DNA from 2 places in the Streptomyces sp. NPDC088097 genome. Region 1 is predicted to be linked to the other one. Evidence: predicted binding sites of a transcription regulator. Region 1 holds the regulator's gene; the other holds the start of a gene.

Region 1 (8,988 bases):
GCGAGACTCCCGATCTGCAGCTCGGCGATGTGCGCCAGCTCGTCGCGGCTGAGGGCCGAGAAGACCACGAGGTCGTCCAGGCGGTTGAGGAACTCGGGCTTGAAGCTCGCCCGGACCGTCTCCAGGACCCGCCGCTCCTTCTCGTCCGCGTCGATCGACGGGTCGACCAGGTACTGGCTGCCCAGGTTCGAGGTCAGGATCAGGATGGTGTTGCGGAAGTCCACGGTCCGGCCCTGGCCGTCCGTGAGGCGGCCGTCGTCCAGGACCTGGAGCAGGATGTCGAAGACCTCGGGGTGCGCCTTCTCCACCTCGTCCAGCAGCACCACGCTGTACGGGCGGCGCCGGACGGCCTCGGTGAGCTGGCCGCCCTCCTCGTAGCCGATGTAGCCGGGCGGGGCACCGACGAGCCGGGCCACGCTGTGCTTCTCGCCGTACTCCGACATGTCGATGCGGATCATGGCCCGCTCGTCGTCGAAGAGGAAGTCCGCGAGGGCCTTGGCCAGCTCCGTCTTGCCCACGCCGGTCGGGCCGAGGAAGAGGAACGAGCCCGTGGGGCGGTCCGGGTCGGCGACGCCCGCGCGGGTGCGGCGCACGGCGTCCGAGACGGCCCGTACGGCCTCGCCCTGGCCGATCAGGCGGCGGCCCAGCTCGTCCTCCATGCGGAGCAGCTTCTGGGTCTCGCCCTCCAGCAGCCGGCCGGCCGGGATGCCGGTCCAGGCGCCGACCACGTCCGCGATGTCGTCGGGGCCGACCTCGTCCTTGACCATGCTGTCCTTGGCGTCGCCGCCCTTGGACGCCGCCTCCTCCTCGGTGGCCTCGGCCAGCTCGCGCTCCAGGGCCGGGATCTCCCCGTAGAGCAGCTTGGAGGCGGAGTCGAAGTCGCCGTCGCGCTGGGCGCGCTCGGCCTGGCCGCGCAGGTCGTCCAGGCGCTCCTTCAGCTCGCCGACCCGGTTGAGGGACTGCTTCTCCTTCTCCCAGCGGGCGGTCAGGCCGCGCAGCTCCTCCTCCCGGTCGGCGAGGTCCTTGCGGAGCTTGTCGAGGCGCTCGCGGGAGGCCGCGTCGGACTCGTTCTTCAGGGCCAGCTCCTCCATGCGCAGCCGGTCCACGGAACGCTGGAGCTCGTCGATCTCCACCGGGGAGGAGTCGATCTCCATGCGCAGCCGGGAGGCCGCCTCGTCGACGAGGTCGATGGCCTTGTCGGGGAGGAAGCGGGAGGTGATGTAGCGGTCGGAGAGGGTGGCGGCGGCGACGAGGGCGCTGTCGTTGATGACCACCTTGTGGTGGGCCTCGTAGCGGCCCTTGAGCCCGCGCAGGATCGCGATCGTGTCCTCGACGGACGGCTCGGCGACCAGCACCTGCTGGAAGCGGCGCTCCAGCGCCGGGTCCTTCTCGATGCGCTCGCGGTACTCGTCGAGGGTGGTGGCGCCGACCATGCGCAGTTCGCCGCGGGCCAGCATGGGCTTGAGCATGTTGCCCGCGTCCATGGCGGAGTCGCCTCCGGCGCCCGCGCCGACGACGGTGTGCAGCTCGTCGATGAAGGTGATGATCTGACCGTCGCTGGACTTGATCTCCGCGAGGACGGTCTTGAGGCGCTCCTCGAACTCGCCGCGGTACTTGGCGCCGGCCACCATCGCGCCGAGGTCCAGGGAGACGAGCCGCTTGTTCTTGAGGGACTCGGGGACGTCGCCCTTGACGATGCGCTGGGCCAGGCCCTCGACGACGGCGGTCTTGCCGACGCCGGGCTCGCCGATGAGCACCGGGTTGTTCTTCGTACGGCGCGACAGCACCTGGACGACGCGCCGGATCTCGTGGTCGCGGCCGATGACCGGGTCGAGCTTGCCCTCGCGGGCGGCCGCCGTGAAGTCGGTGCCGAACTTCTCCAGGGCCTTGTACTGGCCCTCGGGGTCGGGGGTGGTCACCCTCCGCCCTCCTCTTGCGTTCTCGAAGGCGGCCAGCAGCTTCTTCGCCGTCGCGCCCTGGGCGGAAAGGACCTCACCCGCGGCTCCGCCCTTGGCGGCGATCGCGATGAGGAGGTGTTCGGTGGAGAGGTAGTCGTCGCCGAGCCGGCCGGCCTCGGCGTCGGCCTCGGCCAGGACCGCGAGCAGCTCGCGGGTGGGCTGCGGGGGCGCGACCGTGGAGCCGGTGACGCTGGGCATCGCGGCGAGGAGCCGCTCCGCGCCCGTGCGGACGGCGACCTGGTCGGCTTCGGCGGCGGCCAGCAGGTCGGTGACGTTCTCGTTGTCCTCGCCGGCGAGCAGGGCCAGCAGCAGGTGGGCGGGGGCCAGGTCGGCGTGGCCGTCCTTGACGGCCCGGCCGGTGGCGGCGTTCAGGGCGTCGCGGCTCTTGTTGGTCAGCTCGGCGTCCACGTTCGGTGTCTCCTCTCCGGCGGGTTCCGGTTCCTGACAGGGTCAGCGTCCGTAAAGTTGAGTCTATTCCACTCAAGGACGAATCGGTGCGCCTTCGGCGGCTTACGCTTCGGCCCATGTCCCATGACGTACTCAACCCGACGCCCGAGTACCTCGCCTTCTGGCGGGAGCGGCACGTCTGCACCCTGACCACCCCCCGGCCCGACGGCAGCCCGCACGTGGTGCCCGTGGGAGTGACCTACGACCCCGACGCGGGGCTCGCCCGGGTGATCGCCAACCGGCACAGCAAGAAGGTGCGCAACGTCCTGGCGGCGGCCGAGGGGCCCGACGGCGCGGCGCGGGTCGCGGTGTGCCAGATGGAGGGCCGACGCTGGGCCACCCTGGAGGGGCGCGCGGTGGTCCGTACGGACGAGGCCTCGGTGGCCGAGGCGGTCGCGCGCTACGCGGAGCGGTACGGGCGGACCCCGTCGCCCAATCCGGACCGGGTGGTCGTGGAGATCACCCTGGACCGCGCGATGGGCCGGGGCTGACGCGAGGGGCCGTGCCGCCGCCGTGGGTCGCGCCGACGCGACGGGCCGGGGCCGGGCGGACCGGCGGGCCGCAGGTGTTCGCCCGGTTCAACCACCGGACGCGGACATCACAACGGCGCCATCGTGGTCAGGTCCACGATGGCGCCGTTGTGTGGGGGAAGCACCTGAGGCGATCTGCAACGACGGGGGAATCGCTTCAGGCACTGCGGGGGGTGGCGGCGGTGATGTCGGGTTCGAAGAGCTGGTGGTCGCGCTGATCGAGATTGACGAAGACCATCCCGTAGCGCACCTCGCAGCGGACGGGCTGCGGCGCACCCCGGGGACGGCGCAGGCAGCGGTAGGCGCGGACGTCCTCGTCCTCCTCACGCACGACGACGATCGGCTGGCCGAAGAGCGTGACCATCAACGAATCGCCGTTGTAGGGGATGGCGGTCGCGAGATCGATGAACTGCCAGCCGGATCGGTAGGCGGAGGCCATCTCGCGGCGGAAGTCGCGGTCGTCGGGGGTCACGCCGCACCCCCGGTCGGCTCGCTGTGCCAGCCGGTGTCAGCGGGCTCTGCATGCCAGCCGGTGTCCAGGTCCGCAGGCAACGAATGCCAGCCAGTGTCCGCAGCCGATACCGCCTCGGCGCTGCCGACACCCCCGGATCCAACTCCGCCCCCGAATGCCCCATAAGCTACAAGGGCGGAGAAAACAACGGCAAGCGCCGAGCGAAGCATTCTCTTGTACATGGTCGGCTTCGTCCTCACTTGATGGAATCCTCTCCCCCGCGTCTCAGACGATGGCTCATTTGGGCACGTCAATGCCACAGGGACGATGCATCATGTTCTTGCATGTTCAGGACCCTGGGGGGTGGAGATTTGCCGCATATCAGCACACAGCCGACACATCCCCACCTCGTCACCGAACTGTGTGACGAGGGAGCGCGACTTTACGCGACCGCGCTGAGCGCCGGGCGGGTGTCCCGGGCCGATGTCGGGAACGCGCCATGTCTGCTGGAATTCGCGTTGCTGCACCCCGACCCTGATGACGAACAGTCGTTGCGTCCGGTTCCCCCGTCGGTCGCACTCGCGCAACGTCTGCACCCCCTCGAACGGGAGATCCAGGACCGCCGGCAGTACTCGCTCGACCTCGCCGACACCTTCGAGCCGTTCCTCGCCATCAGCGCGCAGACGCCCGCCAGCACCCACGCGATCACCGTACTGGAGGGCCTCGACCGGATCAGCGCCGCGCTCGACCTGGCGTCCGCCGAGTGCCACACGGAGGTGCTGACCGTACAACCGGGCGGCGGCAGGCCCTCCATCTCCCTCACCCAGGCCTTGGAGCGCGACCAGCCGCTCGTCGACCGCGGGGTCAGCATCCGCACCCTGTACCAGCACACCGTGCGGCACAGCCAGGGCACGCTGGCCTACGTGGAACGGATCTCCCAGGGCAAGGTCGAGATCCGCACCCTGGAGGAGCTGATCGAGCGGCTCATCATCTTCGACCGCACGGTGGCCTTCATCCCGGCCCAGGACGACCGCCGGGTGGCCCTGGAACTGCGCCACCCCGGGCTCGTGGACTACCTCATCCGGGTCTTCGAACAGCTGTGGCGGCGCGCCGTGCCGCTGCGCGACGAGGTCACGTACACGCACAAGCCCGACGGGATCTCGGGCGTCCAGCGCTCGATCGCGCAGTTGCTGGTGGAAGGGCACGTGGACGAGGCCATCGCGCGCCGGTTGGGGATGAACGTACGGACCTGCCGCGCGCACATCGCGCGGCTCGCCACCGTCCTGGGCAGCGGCAGCAGGGCCCAGCTGGGCTTCCTGATCGCCCAGTCGGGCATCCTGCACGTCACCGGCCCCGGAGACCTCACGGAGCTGTGAGAGGGCCTCTGGGGCACGTACGAAGGCCCCGCCCGGGAGATCCGGGCGGGGCCTTCGCGCGTGGTCCGTCGGTCCGTCAGTCCATCGGGCGCTTGGGGCGCCAGACGACGAGGGCGTTGCCCGGCTGCGGGGGCTGGTACGGGACCAGGTCGCGCCGGTACGAGGCGTGCACCTGCGCCTCGCGGGCCTGGAGGGCGGCGGCCGCTCCGTCCACAGCTGTGGACAGCTCGGCGACGCGCTGCTGGAGCGCGGCCACCTGGTTCTCCAGTTCGATGATCCGCTTGATCCCGGCCAGATTGATGCCCTCGTCCTGGGACAGCGCCTGCACCGTGCGGAGCAGGTCGATGTCCCGGGCCGAGTAGCGCCGGCCGCGTCCGGCCGTGCGGTCCGGGGAGACCAGGCCGAGGCGGTCGTACTGGCGCAGGGTCTGTGGATGCAGACCGGAGAGCTGGGCGGCCACCGAGATCACGTAGACCGGGGTCTCGTCGGTGAGCTGGTACCCGTGACCCAGACGGGACGAGCGGCGGTGGCCGTCCATGTCATGCTCCCTTCGCGGACTCGAACAGGAGGGCGCGCGGATCCTCGGACTCGGACGCGTCCCGGTACATCTCCAGGGCCTCGCGGGCCTTGTCGGACAGCTCCGTCGGGACCGCCACCTCCACGGTGACGAGCAGGTCGCCGCGGGTGCCGTCCTTGCGGACCGCACCCTTGCCGCGGGCCCGCATCGTGCGACCGCCGGGGGTGCCCGGGGGGAGCTTGAGCGTGACGGAGGGACCGTTCAGCGTCGGGACCTTGATCTCGGCGCCCAGGGCGGCTTCCGCGAAGGTCACCGGGACGGTCACCGTCAGGTTGTCGTCCTTGCGCCCGAACACGGCATGGCTGCCGACGTGCACGACCACGTAGAGGTCGCCCGCCGGGCCGCCGCGCTCGCCCGGAGCGCCCTTGCCGCGCAGTCGGATCCGCTGCCCGTCGGAGACGCCCGCCGGGATGCGGACCTGCATGGTCCGCGAACTGCGGGCGCGCCCGCTGCCCTTGCAGACCTCGCAGGGGTTCTCCGCGATCAGACCGCGGCCCTTGCAGTCCGCGCAGGGGTCGGTCAGCGAGAAGCCGCCGCCGCTGCCGCGGGACACCTGGCCGGTGCCGACGCAGGTCGGGCACACCCTGGGGGTGCCGTTCTTGTCGCCGGTGCCCGCACAGGCCTTGCAGGGGGCCTGCGAGGACATGCGCAGCGGCACGGTCGCCCCGTCCACGGCCTCCGTGAAGGAGAGCGTGACCTCGGACTCGACGTCCTGGCCGCGGCGCGGCTGGGTCCGGGGGCCCGGACCCTGGCCGGCGCCGCGGTTGAACAGGCCGCCGAACACGTCACCGAGACCGCCGCCACCGCCGCCGAAGCCTCCCTGGCCGCCACCCTGCTGGGTGCCGCCGAAGAGGTCGCCGAGGTCGAAGTTGAACGAGCCGCCGCCGCCCCCGCCCGGACCGGGGCGGAAGCCCCCGTTGCCGAACAGGGCGCGGGCCTCGTCGTACTCCTTGCGCTTCTTGGCGTCCCCGAGGACGTCGTTCGCCTCGGAGATCTGCTTGAAGCGCTCCTCGGCCGAGGCGTCGCCCTTGTTGGCGTCCGGGTGGAACTCGCGGGCGAGCTTCCGGTACGCCTTCTTGATCTCGGCCTCGGTGGCGTCCTTCGGGACACCGAGGACCTTGTAGTAGTCCTTCTCGACGAAGTCCTTCGTGCTCATCCCCGGTGGCCCTCCTCTCGTTCTCCTACGTGTACCGCGTCAGTCGGTGCTTCAGCCCTTTTCGGGGGCATCCGTGTCCTTGTCGGACGGCGCGTCGCCGTCCGCGGACTCGGACTTGGCGGCGGGGGCCGCGCCCGGCTGGGGCTCGGCCACCGCGACCCGCGCGGGGCGGATCGTACGCTCGCCGATCCGGTAGCCCGGCTGCAGGATCGCCACGCAGGTCGTCTCGGTGACGTCCGGCGCGTACGAGTGCATCAGGGCCTCGTGGATCGTCGGGTCGAAGGGCTCGCCCTCCTTGCCGAACTGCTGCAGCCCCATCTTGGCGGCGGCGGTCTCCAGCGACTCGGCCACCGACTTGAAGCCGCCGACCAGTTCGCCATGTTCCCGCGCCCGGCCGATGTCGTCCAGGGTCGGGAGCAGCTCCGTCAGGAGGGACGCGACCGCGATCTCCTTGACGGCGATCCGGTCCCGCTCCACGCGACGGCGGTAGTTCTGGTACTCCGCCTGGAGCCGCTGGAGGTCCGCGGTGCGCTCGCCGAGCGCGGTGCGGGCCTGGTCCAGCTGCGCCAGGAGAGCGGTCTCCTGGCCGGCGTTCTGTGCTGCTGCGGAGTCCCCGGCCGGGGACGCGGCCTCCTCCTCGGAGGAGGCTGCGGCCTTCGGCTCGGCGGCATCGTCAGGCGTGCCGTCGGCGGGGACTTCGGGCTTCTCGTCGAAGCCCGGGGTCTCCTCCGACATCAGACAGCGCCACCCTTCGGCTTCTCGTCGTCGACGATCTCGGCGTCGACGACGTCGTCGGCGGCGTCCGCGGCCTGCTGGGCACCCTCGGCGCCGGCGGCACCCTGGGCGGACTGGGCGTCGGCGTAGATGGCCTGGCCCAGCTTCTGGCTGATCGCGCCGAGCTTCTCGGTCGCGGTGCGGATCTCGGCCGCGTCCTCACCCTTGAGCTTGTCCTTCAGCTCGGTGATCGCGGTCTCGACCTCGGTCTTGATCTCGCCCGGGACCTTGTCCGCGTTCTCCGAGAGGAACTTCTCCGTCTGGTAGACGAGCTGCTCACCCTGGTTGCGGGACTCGGCGGCCTCCTTGCGGCGCAGGTCCTCGTCCGCGTACTGCTCCGCCTCCTGGCGCATGCGGTCGACCTCGTCCTTGCCGAGCGAAGAGCCGCCGGTGACGGTCATCTTCTGCTCCTTGCCCGTGCCGAGGTCCTTGGCCGTGACGTGCATGATGCCGTTCGCGTCGATGTCGAAGGAGACCTCGATCTGCGGGATGCCACGGGGGGCCGGCGGCAGGCCGGTCAGCTCGAACATGCCGAGCTTCTTGTTGTACGCCGCGATCTCGCGCTCGCCCTGGTAGACCTGGATCTGCACGGACGGCTGGTTGTCCTCGGCCGTCGTGAAGATCTCCGACCGCTTGGTCGGGATGGTCGTGTTGCGCTCGATGAGCTTGGTCATGATGCCGCCCTTGGTTTCGATACCCAGGGACAGCGGGGTCACGTCGAGGAGCAGGACGTCCTTGACCTCACCCTTGAGCACACCGGCCTGGAGCGTCGCGCCGATGGCGACGACCTCGTCCGGGTTGACGCCCTTGTTGGCGTCCTGACCGCCGGTGAGCTCCTTGACGAGCTCGGCGACGGCCGGCATGCGGGTGGAGCCGCCGACGAGGACCACGTGGTCGATCTCGGACAGGTTGATGCCCGCGTCCTTGATCACGTTGTTGAACGGCGCCTTGCAGCGGTCGAGCAGGTCCGCGGTGAGCTGCTGGAACTGCGAGCGCGTGAGCTTCTCGTCCAGGTGCAGCGGGCCCTCGGCGGAAGCCGTGATGTAGGGCAGGTTGATCGAGGTCTCCGTGGAGGAGGACAGCTCGATCTTCGCCTTCTCGGCGGCCTCGCGCAGACGCTGGAGCGCCATCTTGTCCTTGGCCAGGTCGACGCCGTGACCGTTGGCGAACTGCTTCACCAGGTAGTCGACGACGCGCTGGTCCCAGTCGTCGCCACCGAGGTGGTTGTCACCGTTGGTGGCCTTGACCTCGACGACGCCGTCGCCGATCTCAAGGAGGGACACGTCGAAGGTGCCGCCACCGAGGTCGAAGACGAGGATGGTCTGGTCGTCCTTGTCGAGGCCGTAGGCCAGGGCGGCGGCCGTCGGCTCGTTGACGATGCGCAGGACGTTGAGGCCCGCGATCTCGCCGGCCTCCTTCGTCGCCTGGCGCTCGGAGTCGTTGAAGTAGGCCGGGACGGTGATGACCGCGTCCGTGACCTTCTCGCCCAGGTACGCCTCGGCGTCGCGCTTCAGCTTCTGCAGGATGAAGGCGCTCATCTGCTGCGGGTTGAAGTCCTTGCCATCCAGGTTGATCTTCCAGTCAGTGCCCATGTGGCGCTTGACGGAGCGGATGGTCCGGTCCACGTTCGTGACCGCCTGGCGCTTGGCCACCTCGCCGACGAGGACCTCGCCGTTCTTGGCGAAGGCGACGACGGACGGCGTGGTCCTGGCGCCCTCG
Region 2 (8,988 bases), on a different contig from region 1:
CTTCACCGGAGTCCAGGAGCCGTCCGGAGACCTTCACCTTGGCGTCCGGCGGGGAGAAGGTGGTGGCGTTCTCCAGCAGTTCGGCGATGACGTGCGAGATGTCGTCGGCGGCGTGCCCGGCGACCTGCGTGTAGGAGGGCAGGGCGGCGAGGTCGACCCGCTCGTAGCGCTCGATCTCGCTGACCGCGGCGCGCATGACGTCGATCAGCGGCACGGGCAGGCTCTGTCCGTGGCCGTGTTCCTGGCCGGCCAGAACGAGGAGGTTCTCGTTGTGGCGGCGCATGACCGTCGCGAGGTGGTCGAGCTTGAAGAAGGTGGCGAGGCGGTCGGGGTCGCCTTCCTTGGACTCCAACTCCTCGATCACCGCGAGTTGGCGCTCGACCAGGCCGAGGGTGCGCAGCGACAGCGAGACCGAGGTGGTCGACATGATGCGGCGGTGCTCTTCGAGTCCGGCGCGCAGTTGCGCCAACTCCGTCTCCCGGGCCTCGCGGCCGGAGACCAGGGCCTCGTTGCGGCCGATGAGCCGCCGGCGGTCGGCGTCGAGCCCGGCGATCCGGGTGTGCAGGGCGACCGTCTGGTCGCGTACGGAGTTCAGGTGGCGGACGACCTCGGCGAACTCGTCGTTGCGGCCGGTGAAGCGGACCGGTTCCGTCGAGCCCTCGGGGGTGGTGAGTCGCTCCGCGCCGCGGCGCAGCACCGACAGGGGGCGGGTGAGGGAGCGGGCGACCGCGGTGGAGGAGCCGATGACGAAGAGGAAGAGGAAGCCGAGTCCGGCGACCAGCATTTCCAGGCGGGTCACGTCGTCGTCGCGCAGGGTTTCGAGGGCGGTGGCCCGCTGTCCGGCGAGGGTGGCCTCCACGGAGCGCATCCGGTCGATGCGGGAGGTGAGGGCGGTGCCCACGGCGCCCGCGTCGACCTTGCGGTCGGCGGAGGTCAGGGTCGGCCGGTCGGTGAGCCGCTTGAGGAAGTCCTCGGCGGACTTGACCTCGGGGCCGGTGACGGTGGCGGCGAGGGTCTGGCGGACGTCGGGGCGCGCGGCCCGGGCGAAGTCGTCCAGGGCGGCCTGTTCCCGTACGCGGGCTCGCTGCGCGGCGGTGGTGAGTTCGTCGGCGACGGCCGCGTTGGGGGCCTGCTCGGCGCGGGGGACGGCCAGGGCGGCGAGGAGCAGGCCCCGGGTGGCCGAGGCCTGTTCGACGGCCTGGCCGAGCGGTTCGAGTGGCCGGGTGACGGCCAGGGCGGCGTCGGCGCGCGGCGGGGTGAGTTCGGACAGCCGGTCGCCGGGCGCGAGGAGTTCGGCGATGACGGCCGCGTACGCCTGTTGGGCGGCGAGGGGGGCGCCCTTGCCGCCGACGGCCTCGGCGCGGACGGCCCGGATCCGGCCGAGGGAGCGGGCGAGGTTCTCGTCGGCCTCCGTCCGGAGTTCGACGACCGCCCGGTCGGTGCGCGCGGTGCGCTCGTCTATGGGTGGTTTGGCGTTGCCCGGCCGCCCCTTGGCGGCGTACTCGACGACGGCGTCGCGCTCGTCGCCGAGGAGGTGGGTGAGGGTGAGGGTGTGTTGCGACTGCTGCGCGAGGGTGACCAGGCGCTGGGAGTCGTCGAGTTCTCTCGTGGCGGAGACGACGGCGGGGGTTCCTGCCGCGAGGACGGTGAGTCCGGCGACTGCTACGCCGATCACAAGCCTGCGGCGGACGCGGACGCGCCGTCCTGCCGTGGCGGGTCCGTCGGCGCTGGCGGTGCCGTTCTTCCGAGACCGCTTCTTCTGCACCGGTGCTCGCAATCCTGTACGTGTGCTCGTGCTCGTCTACTCGTGTGGCCGAGGTAACGGCCGGTCAACAAGTAAACGCCCCCTGCCCCCTCGTACCGCCTCAGACCTTTGCAGTGTGTTGGGAGGAGAGCCGCACATCGCCCACCCGGCCACTCGAAGGAGTGAACATCACGGAGGAGTGGCCGACCAACTCGGGCACCCCGTGTCAGGCGCCGTCCGTGGACGGGTGGTTGAAAGATCGAGCCGGGCTTTGGCAGTATGCCCGCCCACATCCGCGCGGGCGCCCCGGCCGGGGACTCGACGGTGCTCCGCGCACGCCGCCGCATTGGTACGGACTTGACCCTGCCGGGGGGCTCCCGGGCGGGCCCCGGCGGGCAGAATGTCGGTATGCGCATCGACCTTGCCTCGGCCCCCGGCGACCCGGAACGCCCCAATGAGGACTGGGTGTCGGCGACGGCACCCGCGGCGGGCGGCGGTGTGCTGGTGGTCCTGGACGGGGTCACGCCGCCGCGCGGCGAGGACGGGTGCGTGCACGGAGTGCCCTGGTTCTCGACGCTGCTCGGCGGCCGATTGACCGAACTGTCCGGATCGCGGCGGGACATGCCGCTCGACCGGATCCTGGCGCGGGCCATCGGGGAGACCGCCGACGCACACCGGGACACCTGTGACCTTTCTCACGTGCGGACCCCCCAGGCGACCGTCGTGATGGTGCGCTGGGACGGGTCCGTCGTGGAGCACCTGGTGCTGTCGGACTCCGTCCTGCTGCTCCGGGCGCCCGGCGGGAAGGTGACGGCCGTCCTCGACGACCGCCTGGACCGGCTCCCGCGCGAGGTGCTGCGCTCGGAGGCGGCGACCGACGCGCTGCGCAACGCCGAGGGGGGATTCCACACGGCCGCGGCGGATCCGGCGGTGGCGGCCCGGGCGGTCACGGGGAGCACCCCGCGCGGGGAGGTCGCGGCGGTGGCCGCGCTGACCGACGGGGCGAGCCGGTGGACGGACACCTTCGGGGAGGGCGACTGGGCGGCCTGCCTGGAGGTGCTCCGGGTGGAGGGGGCGCGGGGGCTGATCGAGCGGGTGCGGGCCGTCGAGTCCGACCCGCTGCGTCCGTCGGCCCGGCACAAGCGGCACGACGACGCCTCGGCGGTGTACGCGGAGCTGTAGGGGCCCGGGCCGTCACCCCGTGAGGAGGCGCGGGCGTCACCCCGGAAGACGCGCGCGCCCCGCCGGAGGACGCACGGGCCGTCACCCCGGAAGACGCGCGCGCCCCCGGTGGGCCTACTCCTCGCCCGAGTTGAGCTGGCGCAGCAGTCGGGCCAGTTCGGCCACCTCGCCCCGGTCCCAGTCGGCCAGCTTGCGCATGTACTGCTCGCGCCGTGCCCCCCGTACGCGCAGGAAGCGGTCCCGGCCCTCTTCGGTGAGGCCGACGAGGAAGGCCCGGCCGTCGGCGGGGTCCGGCTCGCGGGCGACGAGCCCGAGCACCTCAAGGGCGCGCAGCTGGCGGCTCATGGTGGCCTTGCCGACGCCGAAGTAGCCGGCCAGCTCGGTGGCCCGCTGGCGGCCGGCGGCCTCCAGGCGGACGAGCAGCCCGTACGCGGCCGGTTCCAGCTCGGGGTGCAGGGCCCTGGCCATCTCCCCGGAGGAGGCGCGGGCCCGTCGGAGGAAGACGGACAGCTCCCGCTCCAACGCAAGGAACTCCTGGTCTTCGCTCCCGTACACGTACCACTCCTGTCGACGCGTGGGGCACCCGTACGGGCCCCGGACGCGCCCAGTATTTCGCAGGGCGCGCGCCGACGGCCCGGGGCCCCGCCGAAGCGGGTCCCGGACCGTGGGCCGGACGGGCGGTCGGACGGGTGGGCGGGTGGGCGGGTGGACGGCCCGGCAGGTGGCCGGCCCCGTCAGGCGGCCTTGGTGAAGGAGACCACCGCGGGCGCGAGGGCCAGCTCCAGCACCTGCCGGACGTCCGTCACGGGGTGCACCTCCAGCCCCTCCAGGACCTCGGCGGGGACGTCGTCGAGGTCGGCCTCGTTCCGCTTGGGGATGATCACGGTGGTCAGTCCGGCCCGGTGCGCGGCGAGCAGCTTCTGCTTGACGCCGCCGATCGGGAGGACCCGCCCGGTCAGCGAGACCTCGCCGGTCATGGCCACGTCGGTGCGGACCTGGCGCCCCGACAGCAGGGAGGCCAGCGCGGTGGTCATCGTGATGCCCGCGCTCGGTCCGTCCTTGGGGACCGCGCCCGCCGGGAAGTGGATGTGGACGCCCCGGTCCTTGAGCCCGGTGACGGGGAGTTCGAGTTCGGCCCCGTGGGAGCGCAGGAAGCTCAGCGCGATCTGCGCCGACTCCTTCATGACGTCGCCTAGCTGGCCGGTGAGGGTGAGCCCGGCCGCGCCCGTCTCCGGGTCGGCGAGGGAGGCCTCGACGAACAGCACGTCGCCGCCGGCGCCGGTCACGGCGAGGCCGGTGGCCACGCCGGGCACGGCCGTGCGCCGCTGCGCCGGGTCCTGCGCGGACTCCGGGACGTGGTGCGGGCGCCCGATCAGGCCGCGCAGCTCGCCGGCCCCGATGGTGAAGGGCAGCTCGCGCTCGCCCAGCTCGTGCTGGGAGGTCACCTTGCGCAGCAGCCGCGCGATGGACCGCTCCAGGGTGCGCACGCCCGCCTCGCGGGTGTACTCGCCGGCCAGCCTCCGCAGGGCCTCGTCCTCCAGGACCACCTCGTCGGCGCCGAGTCCGGCGCGCTCCAGTTGGCGGGGCAGCAGGTGGTCGCGGGCGATGACGACCTTCTCGTCCTCGGTGTAGCCGTCGAGCCGGACCAGCTCCATGCGGTCGGCGAGGGCTTCGGGGATGGCCTCCAGGACGTTGGCGGTGGCGAGGAAGACCACGTCGCTGAGGTCGAGTTCCACCTCCAGATAGTGGTCGCGGAAGGTGTGGTTCTGGGCGGGGTCGAGGACTTCGAGCAGGGCCGCGGCCGGGTCGCCGCGGAAGTCGGAGCCGACCTTGTCGATCTCGTCGAGCAGGACCACCGGGTTCATGGACCCGGCCTCCTTGATGGCGCGGACGATGCGTCCGGGCAGCGCGCCGACGTACGTGCGCCGGTGGCCGCGGATCTCGGCCTCGTCGCGGACTCCGCCGAGGGCGACGCGGACGAACTTGCGGCCCATGGCGTGCGCGACGGACTCCCCGAGGGAGGTCTTGCCGACACCGGGCGGGCCGACGAGGGCGAGCACGGCGCCACCCCGGCGGCCTCCGATGACGCCCATGCCGCGTTCGCCGCGGCGCTTGCGGACGGCCAGGTACTCGGTGATGCGGTCCTTCACGTCGCCGAGCCCCGCGTGCTCGGCGTCGAGGACGGCCCGGGCGCCCTGGATGTCGTACCGGTCCTCGGTGCGCTCGTTCCAGGGCAGTTCGAGGACGGTGTCGAGCCAGGTGCGGATCCAGGAGCCCTCGGGGCTCTGGTCGCTGGAGCGCTCCAGCTTCTCGACCTCCTTGAGGGCGGCCTCGCGCACCTTCTCGGGCAGGTCGGCGGCCTCCACGCGGGCGCGGTAATCGTCGGACTCCTCGCCGTCCGCGCCGGCCTTGTCGCCGTTCAGCTCGCGCAGTTCCTTGCGGACCGCTTCGAGCTGGCGGCGGAGCAGGAACTCGCGCTGCTGCTTGTCGACGCCGTCCTGGACGTCCTTGGCGATGGACTCGGCGACGTCCTGTTCGGCGAGGTGGTCGCCGAGCGCCTTGATCGCGAGCCTGAGGCGGGCGACGGGGTCGGCGGTCTCCAGGAGTTCCACCTTCTGGGCCACCGTCAGGAAGGGCGAGTAGCCGGAGTTGTCGGCGAGGGCGGAGACCCCGTCGATCTGCTGGACGCGGTCCACGACCTGCCAGGCCCCGCGCTTCCTGAGCCAGCTGGTGGCGAGCGCCTTGTACTCCTTGACCAGCTCGGCGACGGCCCCCGGCAGCGGGTCGGGCACGTGCTCGTCGACGGTCTGCCCCTCGACCCAGAGCGCCGCCCCGGGTCCGGTGGTCCCGGCGCCGATGCGGACCCGGCCGCGGCCGCGGATGAGCGCCCCGGGGTCCCCGTCGGAGAGCCGTCCCACCTGCTCGACGGTCCCCAGCACCCCGGTCCCGGTGTACGTACCGTCGACCCGCGGTACGAGCAGCACCCGGGGCTTCCCGCTCCCAGCCGCCGCCTGCGCGGCCTCGACGGCCCCGCGCACCTCGGCGTCGGACAGGTCGAGCGGGACGACCATCCCGGGCAGGACGACCTCGTCGTCGAGCGGCAGTACGGGCAGAGTGAGCGATACGGACGTCGAAGCCATGATCTTCCCTCCGGCAGTGAAGTTGAGCTATGCCGACTCAATGCACCTGAGCCCGAAGATGTTCCCCAACCCCCGTTCGCCGGGGGCGAACAGCTCTCGGGGCGTCGGCGGCGGCCCCCGCACGGGTGGCTTCGTCTCGTGCCGGGGTGGGCTCAGGCCATCGACCAGGGGGCTCAGGTCGTCGCGACGTGGACGTCGCCCGAGGTGGTTTTGAGGGCGAGGCGGGAGGGTGCCGCGGGGGTCGTGGGGACGGCGATCCGGCGGGTGCCCGAGGTGGTGGAGGCCGTCACCTCGTACGGCGCCCGCGGGACCGTGACGTCGACGTCGCCGGCGGTGCTGATGACGGAGACCGAGCGCGGGACCTGCGCGAAGTCCAGGGTGGTGTCGCCCGAGTCCGTACGGATGTCCGCGCCCGCGTCGCTCAGGGCGCCGGCCCGGATCTCCCCCGAGGAGGTGCGGACCTTCAGCGGGCCCGCGATGCGCTCGACGCGGACGTCGCCGGAGTCGGTGTCCACCTCGGCCCGGGCCACGCCCGTCACCGAGACGTCCCCACTGCTCCCGTCGATCTTGACCTTGACCGTGGCGGGAACCACCAGCCGGTAGTCGACCCAGCAGTCGTTCCCGCAGCCGTTCGTGAAGCTCAGCGTGCCGTCCGACACCCGCCGGCCGGGCTCGGGCGTCGTGTTGCCCTGGTAGTGGACGGTGCGGTGCACGCTCACCCCGGCGCCGCTGCCCGGGGTCACCTCGACGGAGCCCCGGCGGGCGTCCGTGATCTCCACCGCCGTCACCGCCTCGGTGACCGTGGCCTCGGAGGTGGAGGTCTTCATGGCCCGGCCCGGCAGCGCTCCGCAGCCGGCCAGGAGCAGGAGGGTCACGGCGGCGGTGGTGCCGACGACCGTACGGGTGAGGCGGGCTGAGGGGGCGTGAGGTGACATGCCCCCAGTCTGTGGCGGGCCCGCGCCCCGCGCCCTGGGGTGCGTACCCGGACCCGGGGTGGGGCTATCCCCCGCCCGTGGCGACCGGGCGCGAGGCCGAGGGCAGGCCCCATTCGCTCCAGGAGCCGTCGTACACCGCCAGGGCCTCCTCCCCGTAGCCGGCCACGGCGGCGCCGAGCGCGAGGACGCAGGCCGTGACGCCGGAGCCGCAGCTGAAGTAGAGGCGCTCCCGGTCGCCGGCCGCGTCGGCGAGGGCGGTACGAAGCTCCGCGCGCGGGCGCATCAGGCCGTCGGGCCGCAATAGTTCGGCGAAGGGGAGGTTCACCGCGCCCGGCATGTGCCCACCGCGCAGGCCCGGTCGGGGCTCGGGGGCGGCGCCGGCGAAGCGCTCCCGGGTCCGGGCGTCGAGGACGGCGGCGTCCGGGTCGGCCAGGGCGGCGGAGACCTCGGCGGAGCCCACCAGGCGCCCCGGGCGCGGCCGGGCGGTGAAGGAGCCGTGCGGGCCTCCGTACGCCGCCGGGAGGGTCTCTACGGGCAGTCCGGCCTCGGTCCAGGCGGGCAGGCCCCCGTCGAGGACGGCCACGCGGTCGAAGCCCATCGCGCGGAGCATCCACCAGGCTCGGGCGCCGGAGTAGATCCCGGCGGCGTCGTACACGACCGCCGTGTCGGTGTCGTGGAGCCCGAGGGCGCGCAGCTCGGCCGTGAACTCCCCCGGCCCGGGCACGGTGTGCGGGGCGGCGGCGTCGTGGTCGCTGAGGGCGCCGTCGAGGTCGAAGGGGCGGGCGCCGGGGATGCGGGCGGGGGCGCCCCGGTGGGCTCCGACGGAGGCGTCGAAGAGGACCAGCCCGGGGGCTCCGAGTCGGGCGGCCGTCCAGTCGACCCCGACGAGCGGGCCGGGCGGCTCCAGGGGCGGGATCTCCTGCGGGTTCATGCGCGGCACCTCCGGGTCACGGTGGGGCGGCGCCCGCCCCGCCCCCATCCTCACCCACCCCCGGTCCCCGCAACTCCCGCCCCGTCGAGCGGGGTTCGGGCGGGCGCGGGGACCTCCGTCACGGACGGGCGCCCCGGGGGTCTCGGGCGCAGGCGCCCGGATGGGCGTAGAGGGCGATGCGGGCGCCCCGGACCTCGGTCACGGAGCAGCGTTCGAAGGAGGCGGCCAGGGTGTCCCGCTTGGCGGCCTCCGCCGGGAAGGGGTCCAGCGGCTGCCCGGCGGGGTCCAGCAGGGCCAGGACCCGGGGGGACGCGCGCAGGGCCTCCCGGATCCGCTCGGGCGGGAGTTCGGTGCCCTGGAGGCTGCGCGAGGCGGCCGGGGTGCGGTCCAGGGCCACGTCGCGCAGGGTCCCGTACAGCTCGGGGGAGGACAGCAGCCACTCGCGCCGCCGGGACGGCATGAAGAGCACCGCGTCCCCGGGCCGGGCCCGTTCCCGGACGGCGGCGGTCACGGCGAGGACGTCGTCCTTGCGGCTGTCCGGGGTCCGCAGCCAGGCCGACCACCAGGCCAACGGAGCCAGCAGGGCCGCCGCCAGCAGCCAGGGCCACCAGGCGCGCACCTCCGCGAGCCGGGCCCCGACGAGCATGGCGAGCCCGGCCAGGGAGTAGAGGACGTACCGGTCCACGTACCAGGGGTGGACCAGGGAGACGGCGAGCAGCAGCCCGGGCGGCAGCAGCGCGAGCGGTACGGCGACCCGCGCGAGCCGCCGGTCGGCGCCCCGCGCGAGCAGGGCCACGGCGCCCGCGAGGACCCCGTACGCCACCCAGTCCTGCCAGCTCGGCCGGCCGAGCCAGCCCAGCTGGGCCTGTGCCTGGCGGGCGCTGATCAGGGCCAGCGGCGCCAGCCCGACCACGACGGCCCCGGCGCTCCACCGCCAACCGCGCGCGCGGCCGGCGGTGGGGGCGTGCGCGAGCAGCGCCAAGGCGGCGAACTCGTGCAGCCAGCAGCCGAGCAGCAGGACGACGGCGTAGGCGGTCCAGCGTGCGCACAGCATCA

The links. Region 1 encodes HspR, which represses chaperone genes until heat shock. Its sites were predicted from a motif close to TTGAGNNNNNNNNNCTCAA; they were not measured.
Region 2: lon (endopeptidase La) is a predicted target of HspR. The motif match lies at 6,089-6,107, and genes of this name have one in related genera.

The regions. Positions count from the first base shown of each region.
Region 1 covers NZ_JBIUTJ010000005.1:56,918-65,905, forward strand. Annotated here, with positions in the region: gene clpB (ATP-dependent chaperone ClpB) at 1-2,366, opposite strand, end outside; gene ACIOD1_RS17660 (TIGR03618 family F420-dependent PPOX class oxidoreductase) at 2,483-2,896, shown strand; gene ACIOD1_RS17665 ((2Fe-2S)-binding protein) at 3,093-3,374, opposite strand; gene ACIOD1_RS17670 (helix-turn-helix transcriptional regulator) at 3,731-4,762, shown strand; gene ACIOD1_RS17675 (heat shock protein transcriptional repressor HspR) at 4,839-5,300, opposite strand; gene dnaJ (molecular chaperone DnaJ) at 5,302-6,495, opposite strand; gene grpE (nucleotide exchange factor GrpE) at 6,547-7,230, opposite strand; gene dnaK (molecular chaperone DnaK) at 7,230-8,988, opposite strand, start outside.
Region 2 covers NZ_JBIUTJ010000001.1:243,650-252,637, forward strand. Annotated here, with positions in the region: gene ACIOD1_RS01075 (nitrate- and nitrite sensing domain-containing protein) at 1-1,765, opposite strand, end outside; gene ACIOD1_RS01080 (hypothetical protein) at 2,153-2,926, shown strand; gene ACIOD1_RS01085 (MarR family transcriptional regulator) at 3,041-3,481, opposite strand; gene lon (endopeptidase La) at 3,661-6,066, opposite strand; gene ACIOD1_RS01095 (DUF4097 family beta strand repeat-containing protein) at 6,240-7,001, opposite strand; gene ACIOD1_RS01100 (sulfurtransferase) at 7,066-7,932, opposite strand; gene ACIOD1_RS01105 (hypothetical protein) at 8,051-8,988, opposite strand, start outside.